Linked DNA regions of Pelagibaculum spongiae. The protein of the gene in region 1 binds, or shares a complex with, the protein of each later gene. Links are inferred from orthologs where the notes say so. Each region holds a gene or a part of one and is shown in the gene's direction. Other genes may lie near its edges. The genes, in order: ssb and sbcB.

The links.
Region 2: the proteins of ssb (region 1) and sbcB are in contact, whole or in part, in a crystal structure (PDB 3C94), measured with the Escherichia coli proteins. The link is inferred for Pelagibaculum spongiae from one-to-one orthologs.

What each region holds. Positions count from the first base shown.
Region 1 is NZ_QDDL01000009.1:134,757-142,127, reverse strand. What follows is about bases 1-2,751. They hold ssb (single-stranded DNA-binding protein), read left to right. Parts: upstream 1-894; coding sequence 895-1,608; downstream 1,609-2,751. Other genes in these bases: DC094_RS17685 (Ig-like domain-containing protein), read left to right, coding at 2,542-2,751; DC094_RS22735 (hypothetical protein), read left to right, coding at 1,938-2,060; DC094_RS17695 (MFS transporter), read left to right, coding at 1-754. Also shown: more of DC094_RS17685, read left to right, coding at 2,752-5,568; DC094_RS17680 (Fic family protein), read left to right, coding at 5,839-6,177; DC094_RS17675 (hypothetical protein), read right to left, coding at 6,281-6,874; DC094_RS17670 (hypothetical protein), read left to right, coding at 7,271-7,371. UniProt on the Escherichia coli protein: Plays an important role in DNA replication, recombination and repair. Binds to ssDNA and to an array of partner proteins to recruit them to their sites of action during DNA metabolism. Acts as a sliding platform that migrates on DNA via reptation.
Region 2 is NZ_QDDL01000003.1:70,196-77,795, reverse strand. The notes cover bases 2,050-5,029. They hold sbcB (exodeoxyribonuclease I), read left to right. Parts: upstream 2,050-2,815; coding sequence 2,816-4,243; downstream 4,244-5,029. Other genes in these bases: ppc (phosphoenolpyruvate carboxylase), read left to right, coding at 4,338-5,029; DC094_RS09205 (hypothetical protein), read right to left, coding at 2,050-2,592. Also shown: DC094_RS09215 (DUF3549 family protein), read right to left, coding at 1-85; DC094_RS09210 (hypothetical protein), read right to left, coding at 374-1,441; more of DC094_RS09205, read right to left, coding at 1,873-2,049; more of ppc, read left to right, coding at 5,030-6,995; DC094_RS09190 (DMT family transporter), read left to right, coding at 7,492-7,600. UniProt on the Escherichia coli protein: Degrades single-stranded DNA (ssDNA) in a highly processive manner.

The sequences.
Region 1 (7,371 bases):
CGGCCAGCTACTGTCGATGTTAAAACACCCAGAACTAGTTCGGCTCGATTTAGGTGTAATGATTTTGCATTGCATCGTCACTGCATTGTTTGTCATGTTGCCTGGCCAAATGGTCAAGGTGCTTGACTTGCAAGTGGGTGATCACTGGATGGTTTGGTTGCCATTAATGGTGGTGGCTTTTGTCGCGATGGTCCCGTTTATTATCATTGCCGAGAAAGGCCGTAAGATGAAACAAGTTTTCTGCGGCGCGATTGCAGCTTTGGTGGTGGTTGAGTTGTTACTGGCGACTTCAATTGAAAGTAGTTGGGCATTAATCGCAGTAGTGGCATTGTTCTTTATTGCCTTTAATCTACTCGAAGCCAGCTTGCCGTCATTGGTGAGTAAGTTAGCGCCCGCTGCTTCTCGTGGTAGCGCGATGGGCGTTTATGCTTCTTCCCAGTTTTTTGGTGCATTTTTAGGTGGCAGTTTGGGCGGTTGGTTGTTAGGTCATTACGGTCAAACCACCGTGTTTTTATTCTGCGCAGCACTGTTGGTTGTTTGGTTATTATTAGCAGCGACCATGGCACCCTTAACCCACCTGACTAGAATGTTGCTAGCCGTTGGCGAAGCCAATCCAGCAGATTTGATTAATGATTTGCGCAGCAGAAAAGGCATTGCTGAAGCTGAATTATCTGAAACCGCATCGGTGGTTTATCTCAAGGTAGATAAAGACCTGCTGGATTCCGATACATTGGCACTGCTTGAAGGGGCGTGATACCGATAGTAATTTATCGTTTGTCATGCTTCGTTTGAAGCAAGTTACATTCTATTTGAATATGATATCCTTGACCGGATATACAGATCATCTACATCTTGCCAGCTGGGTACCAGCCCCTGGCGTTCAGGAGAAAGTTCATGGCCGCACGTGGCGTCAACAAAGTAATTCTGGTTGGTAATGTGGGCAAAGACCCAGAGGTTCGTTACTCGGGCAATGGCAGCGCAATTGCCAATCTGACTTTGGCGACTTCCGATAGCTGGACTGATCAATCAGGCCAGAAGCAGGAAAAAACTGAATGGCACCGCGTGGTGTTTTTCGGCAAGTTAGCTGAAGTGGTAGAAAAATATATTAAGAAAGGCTCCAAGCTTTACGTTGAAGGCAAGTTGCAAACGCGTAAATGGCAAGGCCAAGATGGCCAGGATAAATACACTACAGAAGTTGTGATTGACGGCTTTAGCGGTCAAATGCAAATGCTCGATAGCCGTGGTGGCGATCAGCAAGGTGGTGGTTACCAGCAACAGCAGCAACAAGGCGGTTATCAGCAGCCTGCGCAACAGCCACAAGCGCAACCTGCTTACCAACAACAGCCACAAGCTCAGCAGCCAGCTTATCAACAGCCAGCCGCTCAACAACAACAAGCTGCACCTGCTTACCAGCAACCTGCGCCGCAAGCTCAACAGCCTGCCGCCCAACCTGCATACCAGCAACCAGCCGCTCAGCCACAACAAGCCGCACCTGCTTACCAGCAACCGGCTCAACAGCAGCGCCCTGCAGCACAGCCGCAGCAAGCGCCAGCGGTTCAGCAGCCACCAGCAGGATTTGACGACTTTGATGACGATATTCCGTTTTAGGGAATAACTCAGAAAATAGATGACTCCTAAAACGGAATGTCATCGTCGAAATCATAAAAAAGCCAGCATTTAATGCTGGCTTTTTTGTGTGTAAAAAGCAGTTTTTAGTTGTATTGCTTTGAAATAACATTTGTTTTTATGGGTGTCGGTTGGTGTTTGTTATTTGGAATGCATGTAAAAAAATGCGTCAGTTATGTGCAATAGAATTTGTCGCTATCGTGTTTTTTGTTACTATGGCGTTTCTAATTCTAGCTCAGCAATAAATTGCTAGTTTGGTTGTGAAAGCTTGAATTGTTTCAAGCATAAGTATTCATATTAATGGAATAGAAATGATTAAGAAGTTTGCTGTTGTGGCGGTTGCTGCAACGATTTTTGCTGGTTGTGCGTCAGTACCAATGGAGAGTAAAGAAGCATCTCAAGTAGCCAAGCAGTTTAATTCCTTCTTGCATTGAATGCTGACTAAATTTAACAAGAAAATTCAGTTCATCTACAACGCTGTCGTGATATGGCATGTTGATTCCTATACGTTTTATGGTTTATTCAGGCTACTCCTGCCCCTTTTAAGACGCAAGGGTCAAATAGCGGGTTTTGTATAAGAAAAAGCTCTAGATATCAGATGCTTAGTTATTTTTGCTGAACGTTTAATCTAAATCAAGTTTTTACTAATTAACAGACTCTAGTTTGCGAATAGAGGACATAACCCTTTTGATTGCAATTTAGATGGCTAATTCGGGTAAAACTTAAGCTTCAGAGGATGAGTAGTTACAAAAAGAAATTTAAGCTGCTCCATTATCGATTAATATAAATCCTCATAAAGTATTAGATCATTGGAATATAATGGAATTTTTTGGCAAGTTAATAAGAATTTTTAACAAGTTAATATATGCGGCTTATTAGGCCAATTGGCAGCATTTTTTATAGAGATAATTTGTAATGAAAAATATACGATTATGTTTGAGTTTTTTGCTGTCTGGCATGCTATTAAGTGGCTTAAGTTATGCTGCCGAGCGACCTTTACCCGTTAGTGGTGATGCTTTTTCTTGGGTTGATGGTGAGTTGATTTATCCCAGTATTAGCCTTGATGATATTGATATATCTAGCTCTAACCGATTAAAACGCCTCCCTTTTCCTGCTGAAACAACTTTTAAGCTGCACAGTAACCCTGGTGCTAATGTAACCATTTACATTGATGTTAATGGCTACGAAGAAGGCCTCGGCAGCCATGCTATTCAAGACCCTCTTTCAGGTTATCAGCCTGCCGATGAGGCCATTAGTACGCCTTTTGATCTAGACGGTGACCCATCCAGCTTCAATGATGATGAACGTAAGCGCATTCAACAAATATGGCTTGAGCTAGCCGCTTTCTATTCTAGCTTTGATATTAACGTTACGACTGAAGAGCCTGCCGCTGATGCGTTTATTCGCACCTCGGCTGACGACTTACAGTTTGGTATTAGAGTACTTGCCGGCGGTGAACTGTTTAGCCCTTTGGTTAATTCGGGTAGCCGTGATTTTGAAAATTTAAGCGTTCAAATAAAAAATAGACGCAAAGATTTAAACCCTGCTGAATTTATTTTATCGGATCATAATCCGACTTACGGATCGGAATCTATTCCAGACAGGCGTGGGGCCGGGCACGTTCTTCTGCATGAAGTTGGCCATACTATGGGGCTGGCTCATTTGATCTCGTCTCGGGTCCATGGCGATATTGATGGTCGTGAAATTATAGGTTCAACTGGCACCGCCTCAGAAACAGCCTGGCGCACTGCTATGGGTAGTGGCGGCAGCATTCGCTTAACGCAAAATTTACTATGGGATATTCGTGATCACTTAGAAACAGGATTAACTTTTCGCCAAGATGATCACGCGAACGAATTAGCCGATGCATCAGCATTGCGTACAGAAAATGGTGAGCAGCGCGAATACGGTATTATTGAGCAACAAGCAGATCGTGATGTTTTTCAATTCACCTTGACCGAAGACAGCTATATCGACTTAACGGTTACTCCGCCAAGTTGGTCTGCCAGCCTTGATGTTTATGCAAAACTTCACGACGTTAACGGCAAAACCCTCGCCAGTAGTAATCCTGAAGCGCACATAGAAGCGTATTTTCATCAATCGCTGCCTGCCGGAACTTATTATGTATCGGTACAAGGTGCAGGCAAAAAAGGCCGGGCAATGCCAGGTACTCAAGGGGTCAATCTTGGCTATGATGACTACGCCAGTATCGGCGAATACGTTATTGCACTGTCATCTAGAGCAGACGATAACCAATCTCCAATCGCGCCAGATCTCTATGGTGTCGTTGTTGGCAGTCGCCATTCATCGATATCATTTCAGCCGCTAGATCTTGCTACTGATCCTCAGAATCAAACCTTGTCAGTGACGAGTGTCGGTCATACTGGTGCCGATTTTTATATCGCCGATATTCAAGAAAATAGAACAATTATTTATCATTCCAATAATAATTTTGGGCGTTTTTTTGGTGATGAAAGCTTCAATTATTCAATAACCGATACTGACGGTAATAGCTCAACTGCAACTGTTTTTATTGATGTATTGCCTTCAGCGCCAGCGAATGGATTAGTCGCTCAAGCAGACGAGATTAATGTTATTACCGGGCAATCTATACAATTTAATCCACGCCGTAATGACCTGCCCAGTATTAGCCAGTTAGCGATTACTACTGCCCCTACGAATGGTACGTTACAGCTATTAGATTCGGGCAATGGAAATTTTGAATACCACTCAGCGCCTGGTTTTGTCGGCACCGATACTTTCCAATATCACATTATTGATAATGCCGAAGTGAGCGCTGCAACAACGGTGACCATCACGGTATTGCCTAATCATGGTTTGCTAGCAAACGATGACCAAAAAACGGTATTAGAAGACGTTCCACACCGCGTTGATGTATTAGCTAACGACATAATGTTGACTGACGATTGGCAACTCACCATCGTTAAACTTCCGAATAATGGCAACCTAAATGTTGGATTTGATAACACATTTACCTATACCCCAAATCCAAATTTCCATGGCTCTGATACTGTTATTTATAAAATAACCAATGATACTGGATTCAGCCAAGCGACGTTGACGTATAAAGTCGAATCGGTAGAAGACCTTCCGATGGGCAAAGCTGATACTTTTGCAACGCCGTTTGAAACACCGCTAAGCATAAGAACGCGCAACGTAGTGGACAATGACGAAGATGCTGATAGCACTTCCGTCAGAGTCAACGGTGTATCAGCGGCGCAAAATGGTACAACTCACTTTGATATCAACCAGCCGATTACCTATACGCCTAACCCAGGCTTCTGCGGACAAGATACCTTCAGCTACAGCTTGGTAGGATACCCAGGAGAAGGCGCTGGTGATGTATTCGTTAGCGTCGAATGCCCTGATATCATTCTTGATGACACGACTCCAACAGCTTTTGTATTCGCGACTCAAACAAATCTTCCGTCATTGCAAAGCGTCACCAGTAACATCATTACGCTGAGCGGTATTAATACTGGTATTACTGTATCGGCGAACCAAGGCGCTAAGATACTGGTCAACGGGCAGCAGCACGACAGCATCGTTTTAAATAACGGCGATCGTTTTTCTGTAGTAGCGGAGTCTGCTGCTGAATCAACCACCGAGGCGGTGAATAAAATTATAACCGTCACCGCTGGTGCTCAAACGGTGACATGGCAGATTCAAACTGCTATCGCTGTAATTCCTGATGTCACGCCAGAACCTGATGTCACGCCAGAGCCTGATGTCACTCCAGAACCTGATGTTACGCCGACAACTACTGACGAAGGCTCGTCTAGCAGTGGCGGTGGTGGTATTCACCTTGCCTGGTTAGCATGGTTATTTTTATTAGTTGCGTTTACCAGGCGTCCGCTATTAAAAAGTATCAAAAGCAGACATGTCCATCGCGTAGTTCACGGAAAACACTTTTACTTTTAGGTGTTTGCCAATGGCCTTCAACTTGGCGATCATTGTAATCCAACTAAACCTTAGCATTGCCGTTTTTAATTGCTTTCAAGTCTTGGTTATCTTTGCTTTGAGTTATCGGCTCGTGCAAATCTAAGTCGCGCTGTGCTTGCAAAACTTTACCAGCCCACTGGCAGTAAACTCACATTAATGCTCCTTCTGAAGGTCAAGCAGGGCTATACATTGATCGCGATCCAATTGTAGGCGGCGCCCTGAAAAAAGATATTTGGGTGGATGGCGACTGTGTCGGTGAATCTGCGCCACAGATTTTCTTTTATCAGGGCAGTAGTGACGCTAGATGAAACATTGCAATATACGCTAGATAATATTGAGCAGGTGGTGGCTAAAACTAATTTTTGGCGGCGAATCGAACAGGCTCAATTAACCAGTGAGCAGATGAAAGCATTAGATAGATTATTAGATGGTGATTTTGAACAAGGCATTAGCAGTAGCCAGTATCAAAAAGTAGTTAAAGTCAGCCGTGCAACTGCAACGCGGTATTTGGCTCAACTGGTTGAATTAAAATGTCTGCAGAAAACGGCTGCAGGCGGACGTAGCACTCGGTATGTAGTTGCTTCCTAGAGCGGAATGTCGTCATTGATGTTATAAAAAGCCCAGCATTTAATGCTGGGCTTTTATAGAGTTAATTGGCTCGCTAGTTTGAGTCAAGTTAGTGATGCGTTGATTACAGTTGAAAGAAAAAATTTCCAGCTATTGAAAAATAAGTGTTGTTGTATTTCAAGCCTACTGTTTTTTCAGTGTATTTTACTGATCCAACCTGAAATTGCATCCAATACCAGCGATATTCTGCAATTAATCCCGTTGCATTTTCGTATTGTTCTTTATAATTGTCGACATAAGAGCCTTGCGTCGTATACACATCATTTGCAGTGAGTTCTGGTGAAATATGGTAGGTCAAGCCAAGGCCAAACCGATGATCACCGGTTTGATAGTATGGGATGACGTTAATAATATTAGCTTTGTGCTCGATATCTGCAGCGTTAGTTTTGTAGGCTAATGTGCTTTTGATTCCGAAAGGGCTCTCTGGGAGTTGATAAGCGAGTCCTCCACCAAAGCCAAAGCCTTCCATCATGCCAATGCTAGAGCTTGAGTCGTTGTTCTCGTAGCTGCGTGTTCCAACGCTATCGCCGCCTAAAAATACACTTGCTTCCAATACAATGTTTAGGCCAGGTTCAATGTTACCTTGCACACCAGAAGACCCTGCAAACACTGCATTGCTAGATATTAACAGCATTGCAGATGTGATTATTTTGTACATGTTTTTACTTCTTTTAGGAAAAAACGCGGCATATTATATCTTATATGAATCTGTGTGAGCTACAAAAAATATCTAACGGATAGTTAAGTGGATATTTCCGATATTGGTAAATGAAGTATCAGAACAGCTTTGCTATCAGATGACCAAATCAAACCGAAGCGGCTATACTGCGAAATATCATTTCTTGCGTTGAAACTATTGCCTATGCCTTTCGGTTATCACAGAAAAAAAATTTTACCTCAAACAGAAAGTATGTCTTGGTTGCTTTCTTTGATGCAGATCTTTATTCAAAAGTTTTCATCGACAATTAATAGTTGTACAGAAATTAATTTTCTTAAGAGATTTGAGGAGGAATTCCAAGGTTTTTTGAAGAAAAATAATTTTCATGATGCATATATGATGATATACCAGTTGCGTCTATTTTGTAGTGATAATAGCGGTGAACTCACGCTTCGTTGTTTAGATGGCAGTATTTCAGATGAACCGATTTTAATTGA
Region 2 (7,600 bases), on another replicon or contig:
GATTCAAATCGAGAATGCAGGATTGGCAGCCGATATGGCGCAAAAAGCCACTGATACTGGAAAGGGTGTTGGCGCTAGGGTTCATTGAGAGTCCAATCCGGGCAAAACGGCGATTCTAACAAAACTGAACCGAGATGGCTTGATTGGAGGCACTCAGTTATTTCACGGCCAATCGTCTGAATGTGGCCGACGAATGATCAAGCATGACTTTCTCGCTAACTAGAAACAACAGCTTGGATAGCAGAAGCTTTGACTGGGTAGACGCCCGACAGGTAAAAGGAAAAGCAAAACAGATCTGGTTTAATTTTCAAAAGCCTGATCGCAATCAGGCACTTTAATTTTTAATCTCACCGAAAATACTGATGACTGGTGATTAATGCTGGTGGTCAGTGATTAACTGGCAGTAACCATTAACGGAAAAAACCTCTTCATCTTCAATCCAGCGAGCATAGCGTTTTTCCATCATTACCAATCTTTGCTGAACCAGGTCAGTATCTTTTTGTTTTCCTTGGTAGTTAAAGTAAACTTTACCATCGAATTTTTCATCCACGCTGTCTTTGTGGCGACTGAAATGTTTGGTTAGCGTACAAGTTGCATGGATATACGCCTGATCACGGCAATGCCGATCTGCAAAACGTAATACGGTATCAAAATCATCATCGTAAGCGGGGTCGCTGCAATTAATTTCGATACTATGCCATTGTGAATTTTCCGATGAAGGGATTTGACGAATTACAAATTCAGGTTCGTTTTCAAATACCACTGGCGCATGAATATCTGCTAGGTCAATTTCCAATAATACCTGGTTCTCAGCAACCAGTTGATCGGTTTTTAAATTCAGATATAACTTGTTGCTGTGCTGGTGGTAAAATGGCTTAAAACGCGCTTGCGGAAACCAGTGTTCCGATAACTCGACATCACGAATCAGCGACAGATCAAAACGATCGAGAATTAGCAATTTTTTCTGAAAGGAATGCCCATAAATAACGTACTGTTCAGATACATAAAGACCTGCCCCATCAGCCTGCCAGTAATGGTTATCCCAACCAAAATCTATCTGGCGTAACTCCTTGCCTGAGTGAGCATCCAGTACTTCAACACCATTGCTGGTTGCTAAAAACACTTGCTCTTCAACCAGCTGCCAACCATCAATAGTGTACTTGGTAATATGTGACCAGTTTGGCTGACCATTCTCCAGTGTAAAGCTGGTAATTTCGGAGTTGCTATAAATATCTGGATGAACTGATTTTCCGTGATAATCAATTAACGGAATTTGCTGGTTGGAGCGATGCCCTAACATTACTATAACTCTCTCGCTATATGAGACTGCTACCAGATTTTCGTCTTTCCTGAAATTAACTCGCTTTTCTAGCTCAATATTCCATTTTTTATCAAAAGCCACATCAGATAAATGAATCGTTTTTTTTCTATCCATCTTCAAGATATTGTTACCTACTTGACACCAAAAACCTCCCCTAATAACTGACTTTCTAAGTCTATTCTCTGATATTTCGAAAGATACAATTGTCCCAGTTGACAAGCTACTATAATAAAGCACCTCACTCTCATTTTGATTCATTGCATTATTATGAGCAATAGCAATTTCATGTTCAGAAAGTAGGTCGCACCCTTCCCCATTTATATCACTAAGTCGATAAATGTAGTCTTGTTGGCTAGCGCCATCTCTCTCATAAGAGAAAATTTTATTAATAAATCTATGCCTAATACATCCTTTATATAAAGAACAATCATATTTATGACAGTATACTTTGTCATTCAGGCTATATGCCCCTCCTCCATACTTTGAAAAAATAATCTTGGGAAAACCTTCTAACCCAGAAAAAACCGAGCTCACATGAAGAAGAATTATATTCATTTATCACCTACCAGAACATTTAGTGAGTTTACAACAACAAATCCAGCCTCATCCATTTCTTCAATTAGCGTATCCACTCTTTGGAGCCACTCAAACGGAGTTAAGTCTTCTCCATTCGCAAGTAGCCTTTGCAAGTTTTTTGATATGCTTGGATCGAGAATTTGCTGTCTAATATACTCAAGAATATCTTCTGAAGTTGCATTAACACTAGGCAAAAAGTGCCACTGTTTCCCTGTATTCCCCTGTGAAAATGCAACGATATCATTAAATAGTTGGCCTGCTTTATTCCTTGTACCATTAGCTGGATCAGAGGCTACGAATTTCATGCTTTGCTGCAAATTTTCTTGCCAGGTTCTTTCAAGGAAAACCTTAACTTCAATATCCTTTAGCACACCCCCAACTAATGCCTGAATATCAACCCTTCTGATGTTAAGCGCCTCACCTGCAACCATAACAACGTCTAGGTTACGTTCTATGTTATGAATGACTACTTCACTATCTTTCAACAGGTTGGCTAATACCAAATATTGACCGACAGCACCTTTAGTCTTGTTAGTGCTGGTGCTATCAAAGTCAGAAAAAATAGTCGTCATTGCAGTTGCTGCACGCTCTGGACCAAGACTTTCCTGCAAACGATGGAACGGGAAATCAAGAATGCTATGTACCATCTGATCAACACTAAGCTCTTTTCTTAGTCCTACATCCCATTTCCCCAAATTTTCAAACCTTCTTACCAGAATCGGGTCGATTGAATGTAATTTAACAAATGATCGTATTCCCAGCATATGGTCTGGCAGAGCAATCTATAGGAACTTCGTGCTCTACAGTAATGACTTTTAATCAGCTTGTCTTTATCAAAATCAGACAGCTGATTGCTAGATTGGACGACCAACCACTAAATCTGGCAAGATTTGCCACGACTTGTTATTTGGAAATGTTATGGGCAATACCCTCTATTGGCACGACTATGAAACCTTCGGTGCGAAGCCGTCCCAAGACCGTCCGGTGCAGTTTGCCGGAATTCGTACCGATGAAAATCTGAACATTGTCGGCGAGCCTTTGATGATCTATTGCCAGCCGCCACAGGATCGCTTGCCGCACCCAATTGCTTGTAAAATTACCGGTATTACGCCGCAGATGGCGGCAGAAAAAGGTTTGAGTGAAATTGAGTTTATCCAGCGGATTGAAAAAGAGCTGGCGCTATCTGGCACTTGTGGGGTGGGTTATAACTCGATTCGTTTTGATGATGAGGTAACTCGCCATGCGCTATATCGAAACTTCTTTGACCCTTACGCCAGAGAATGGCAAAACGGCAATAGCCGCTGGGATATTATTGACATGGTGCGTTTGTGTTATGCACTGAAGCCAGAAACGCTGGTATGGCCTGAAGTCGATGGCAAGGTCAGTATGAAGCTAGACCAATTAGCACCAGCTAATGGAATTGGCCATGCCGATGCTCACGATGCCCTCGCCGATGTACGAGCGACCATTGAGTTAGCTAAGAAAATTAAAACGGTCCAGCCTCGACTTTATGATTATTGCTATGGTTTACGATTTAAAAGAAAAGTCGCTGAGTTAATTGATTTAAAAAATTGTCGGCCAATGCTGCATATTTCTGGCATGTTCGGTCGAGATAAGGGTTTTGCCGCGTTAACCGCGCCGATTGCTAAACATCCAGAAAACCCTAATGGCATGGTGTTGTTCGATTTAACCAGCGACCCACAATTATTATTTGATTTGCCTGCGGAAGAAATTGCCCGCCGACTTTACACGCCTGCCGCAGAATTATCAGAAAATGAACCTCGGGTGCCATTAAAAACGGTGCATTTAAACCGTAGTCCGGTATTGTTGCCAGCTAAAATGCTCGACCAAACAGCTGCAGAAAGATTAAATATCGACCGCCAGTTATGCCAACAACACTGGCAGAAATTAACCGAATTATTGGCCGGTAATCAGCAGGCACTATGGGATAAATTAAAAATAGTTTTTTCTCACAAATCGGACAAACAACTGGACCCAGAGCAACAGCTGTATAGCGGTGGTTTTTTTAATACGATGGATAAGCGTTTAATCGACCAGGTTCATCGTTTATCACCTGAAAGTTTGCGTGATACACCACCGGGTTTTCAGGATGCTCGGTTACCAGAAATGCTATTTCGTTATCGCGCCAGAAATTGGCCAGAAACTTTAACTGAAGAAGAACAATTACGCTGGCAAGCTTGGTGTCGTGGTCAGTTATTAGAAGGTGATTTCTCGATGCAAGATTTTCAGGCTGCGCTAAATGAACTGGAAGCTGGTGATCCATTGCAGCAACCACTGGCTGAATGGGCGCAGCAGTTGTCACACAATGCCGGGCTTTCGTCATAAAGCGAGCGGTGATTTGGCGCTTTGATTGATAGTTGTCAAAAATGCAGGGTAAGCTGGTTGCTATTGCTCATATTAGAAATTGAGGTAGCAGCCAGTGTCCACAGAAGACGTTCATGCACCCCTGCGCGAAGATGTTCGCCGTTTAGGTGAAATGCTCGGCGATACGATTCGCCATCAAGCCGGTGACGCGGTATTTCACAAGATCGAAGCGATTCGCAATTTGGCTAAACACGCCAGAAGCCGCGATGATGATCAGCCTTTAGGTGGCCAAGGGCTGGCAGAAATCCTCAAAAATTTGCCAGAAGATGAGTTACTCCCAGTCGCTCGTGCCTTCAGCCAATTCCTTAACTACGCCAATATTGCCGAGCAAGCTCACAGAGTTCGCCGCCGTCGTAGTTATCGACAAAAAGCCGGTACACCGCCGCAGGATGGTTCTTTAGATGAGCTGGTGCCTCGTTTATTAAAAGCCGGAATCGCGCCTGAACAGGTAGTAAAAACCCTAGTGGAAATGCGAGTAGAGTTAGTGCTTACTGCGCATCCTACTGAAGTCACGCGGCGGACTTTGATTCGAAAGTACCAAGAAATCGGCAATATTTTGTTGGAGCTGGATCGCACTGATCTGACGATTAGTGAGCGCAGTAATAAGACTGATCGGCTGCGCCGACGGATTATTGCTTGCTGGGAAACCGATGAAATTCGCCGTCAGAAGCCAACCCCTCAAGATGAAGCCAGCTGGGGCCATACCAGTATCGAGCAAGATCTCTGGAAAACCCTTCCAGATTTTATGCGGGAATTGGACCGAGTATTGCAGCGATATACCGGCCAGCGATTGCCGTTAACCGCCGCACCGATTTGCTTTGCATCTTGGATGGGTGGCGATAGAGACGGCAATCCGAATGTAACCCATCGAGTGACTGAAGAAGTGCTGGCGATGGCGCGTTGGAAATCGGCTGATCTGTTAATTACTGATATTCAGGAATTACGAATGGATCTGTCGATGAATCTTTGCTCACCAGAGTTGCGAGAAAGAGCCGGCAGCCATGGCGAACCTTATCGACAATTCTTGCGCGGTGTTCGCGATCGGCTAGAAAAAACCCGTGATTGGGCCGCATCAAAAATGATGGGTGAAGTCGGTGATGCCCAAGGCATTTATCTGGATGACCAATCGCTGCTAGATGACTTGATGCTTTGCTACAACTCGTTAGTAAGTTGTGGCATGAAGTCAGTTGCTGAGGGCTCACTTACCGATTTGATCCGCCGTGTCGCCTGTTTCGGCTTAGCGCTGATGAAATTGGATATTCGCCAAGAATCCACTCGCCACGCAATGGCACTCGATGAAATTACCCAGCACATTGGCTTGGGCAGTTATCTGGAGTGGGATGAAGATCAGAAGTTGGAGTTTTTGCTTCGAGAGCTGCAATTCAATCGCCCGCTGATTGATCGTAACTTCCCAGCATCACCGTTAACTCAAGAAGTGCTTGATACCTTAGCGCTGATTGCCGATCAACCTGCGAATGCCTTGGGCGCCTATGTGATTTCGATGGCGACTTCTGCATCAGATGTGCTGGCAGTTCGCTTACTGCAAAAAATCATGGGGGTACAGCAGCCGATGCGAGTGGTGCCTTTATTTGAAACATTGGATGACTTGCGCGGCGCACCAGCGACTATTCAGCAGCTGCTGAATATTCCTTATTACAAAGATGATATTCAGGGCGAAATGGAAGTGATGATCGGTTACTCCGATTCGGCAAAAGATGCCAGCTTCCTGACGGCTTCATGGGCGCAATATCAAACCCAAGAAGCCTTGATCAAAATCTGCAAAGATGAGTCGGTGCACCTGACTTTGTTCCATGGTCGCGGTGGTTCGGTAAGTCGTGGCGGGGCGTCAGCCCATGCGGCGTTATTGTCGCAACCTCCAGGTTCAGTAAATGGCAGTATTCGGGTAACTGAACAGGGTGAAATGATCCAGTTCAAGTTCGGAATGCCGGGCATTGCCCAGCGAAGCCTGGAGCTATATGCCGCAGCGACCTTGGAAGCAACTTTGTTGCCACCGGCGGCACCAAAGGCTGAGTGGCGCGAAATGATGGACCTGATGGCTGGTGAGTCAGTGGCCGCTTACCGCAAGGTAATTCGAGAGCAGCCAGAATTTGTACCCTATTTCCGAGCATTAACGCCTGAGCAAGAATTGCAGAGATTAAGTTTGGGTAGCCGACCGGCCAAGCGAAAAGCCGATGGAGGTGTGGAAAGCTTGCGCGCTATTCCTTGGGTATTTGCCTGGACACAAGTTCGCTTGATGCTGACCGCATGGCTAGGCGCAGACAAAGCGCTGCAAGCCGCAGTAGATCAAAAGGGTGTCGAGCCGCTACGTGACATGCTGCAAAACTGGCATTACTTTAAAAGCTTTGCGGGCATGTTGGAAATGGTATTGGCTAAAGCAGAACCAGCAATTGTTAGTTATTACGAACAGCAGTTGGTTCCTGCAGAACTTCAGCCGTTGGGTAGTCAATTACGAGCAGATTTACAGCATTGCAAGCAGGTGCTGGCAGAAATTACCGGTAAGGATATTTTGCAAGGTAATCCGGTGTTGAAGCGCTCAATTGATGTTCGAAACCCTTATGTTGATCCATTGCATTTATTGCAAGCTGAGTTAATGGCTCGCTGTAGAGCAATCTCATGTGAAAGCACAGAAGTCGAACAGGCGATGCTAGTAACGATTGCAGGCATTGCAGCAGGCATGAGAAATACCGGTTGATGGGTTTGCAAATAGAATTAAGTTAAAAAAGTTGCCGGGCCGCGCGCCCGGCTGCTGGACAGCATGATTGTTCAGGAGCATCTGCTCTAATTTGCTGCTTTCCGTTGCAGAAAAAAATGTTAAGATTCAAAGTTAGAGATGACTAGCCCAAAATAAATCCACTCGCGCTATAAAGAATTAACAGGGCAAGTGCGAGCAGGCCGATTGATGTAGTAAATACTGGCGAAGGGCTTAACATAGATAGAACACTCCTTAAACAAAGACCGAATCCTTGTGGTCAGAATGCATCCTGCAAAATAGATAAACTAAAATTTCTAGCGACTTAATACTTCTATTGATAAAACTAGCAAAGCATTCCCAATACTTCTAACGCACTACTTTCAGTTAATTAATCATAAATTTTGATCGGTGTTATAAAAACAGCTACTCAAGCTGGCTGCTTTCAAATAACAATAACGATAGAATGGCAGACTGAATTTTTTTGATGATCAAATTTGTGAAAAACTCCCGTTCTTACCTGCCTATTATGGCACTTTTATTTGCCATGTTCATTTGGGGTGGTTCGTTTATAGGTATGAAAATCGCACTGCAAACCATGACACCGA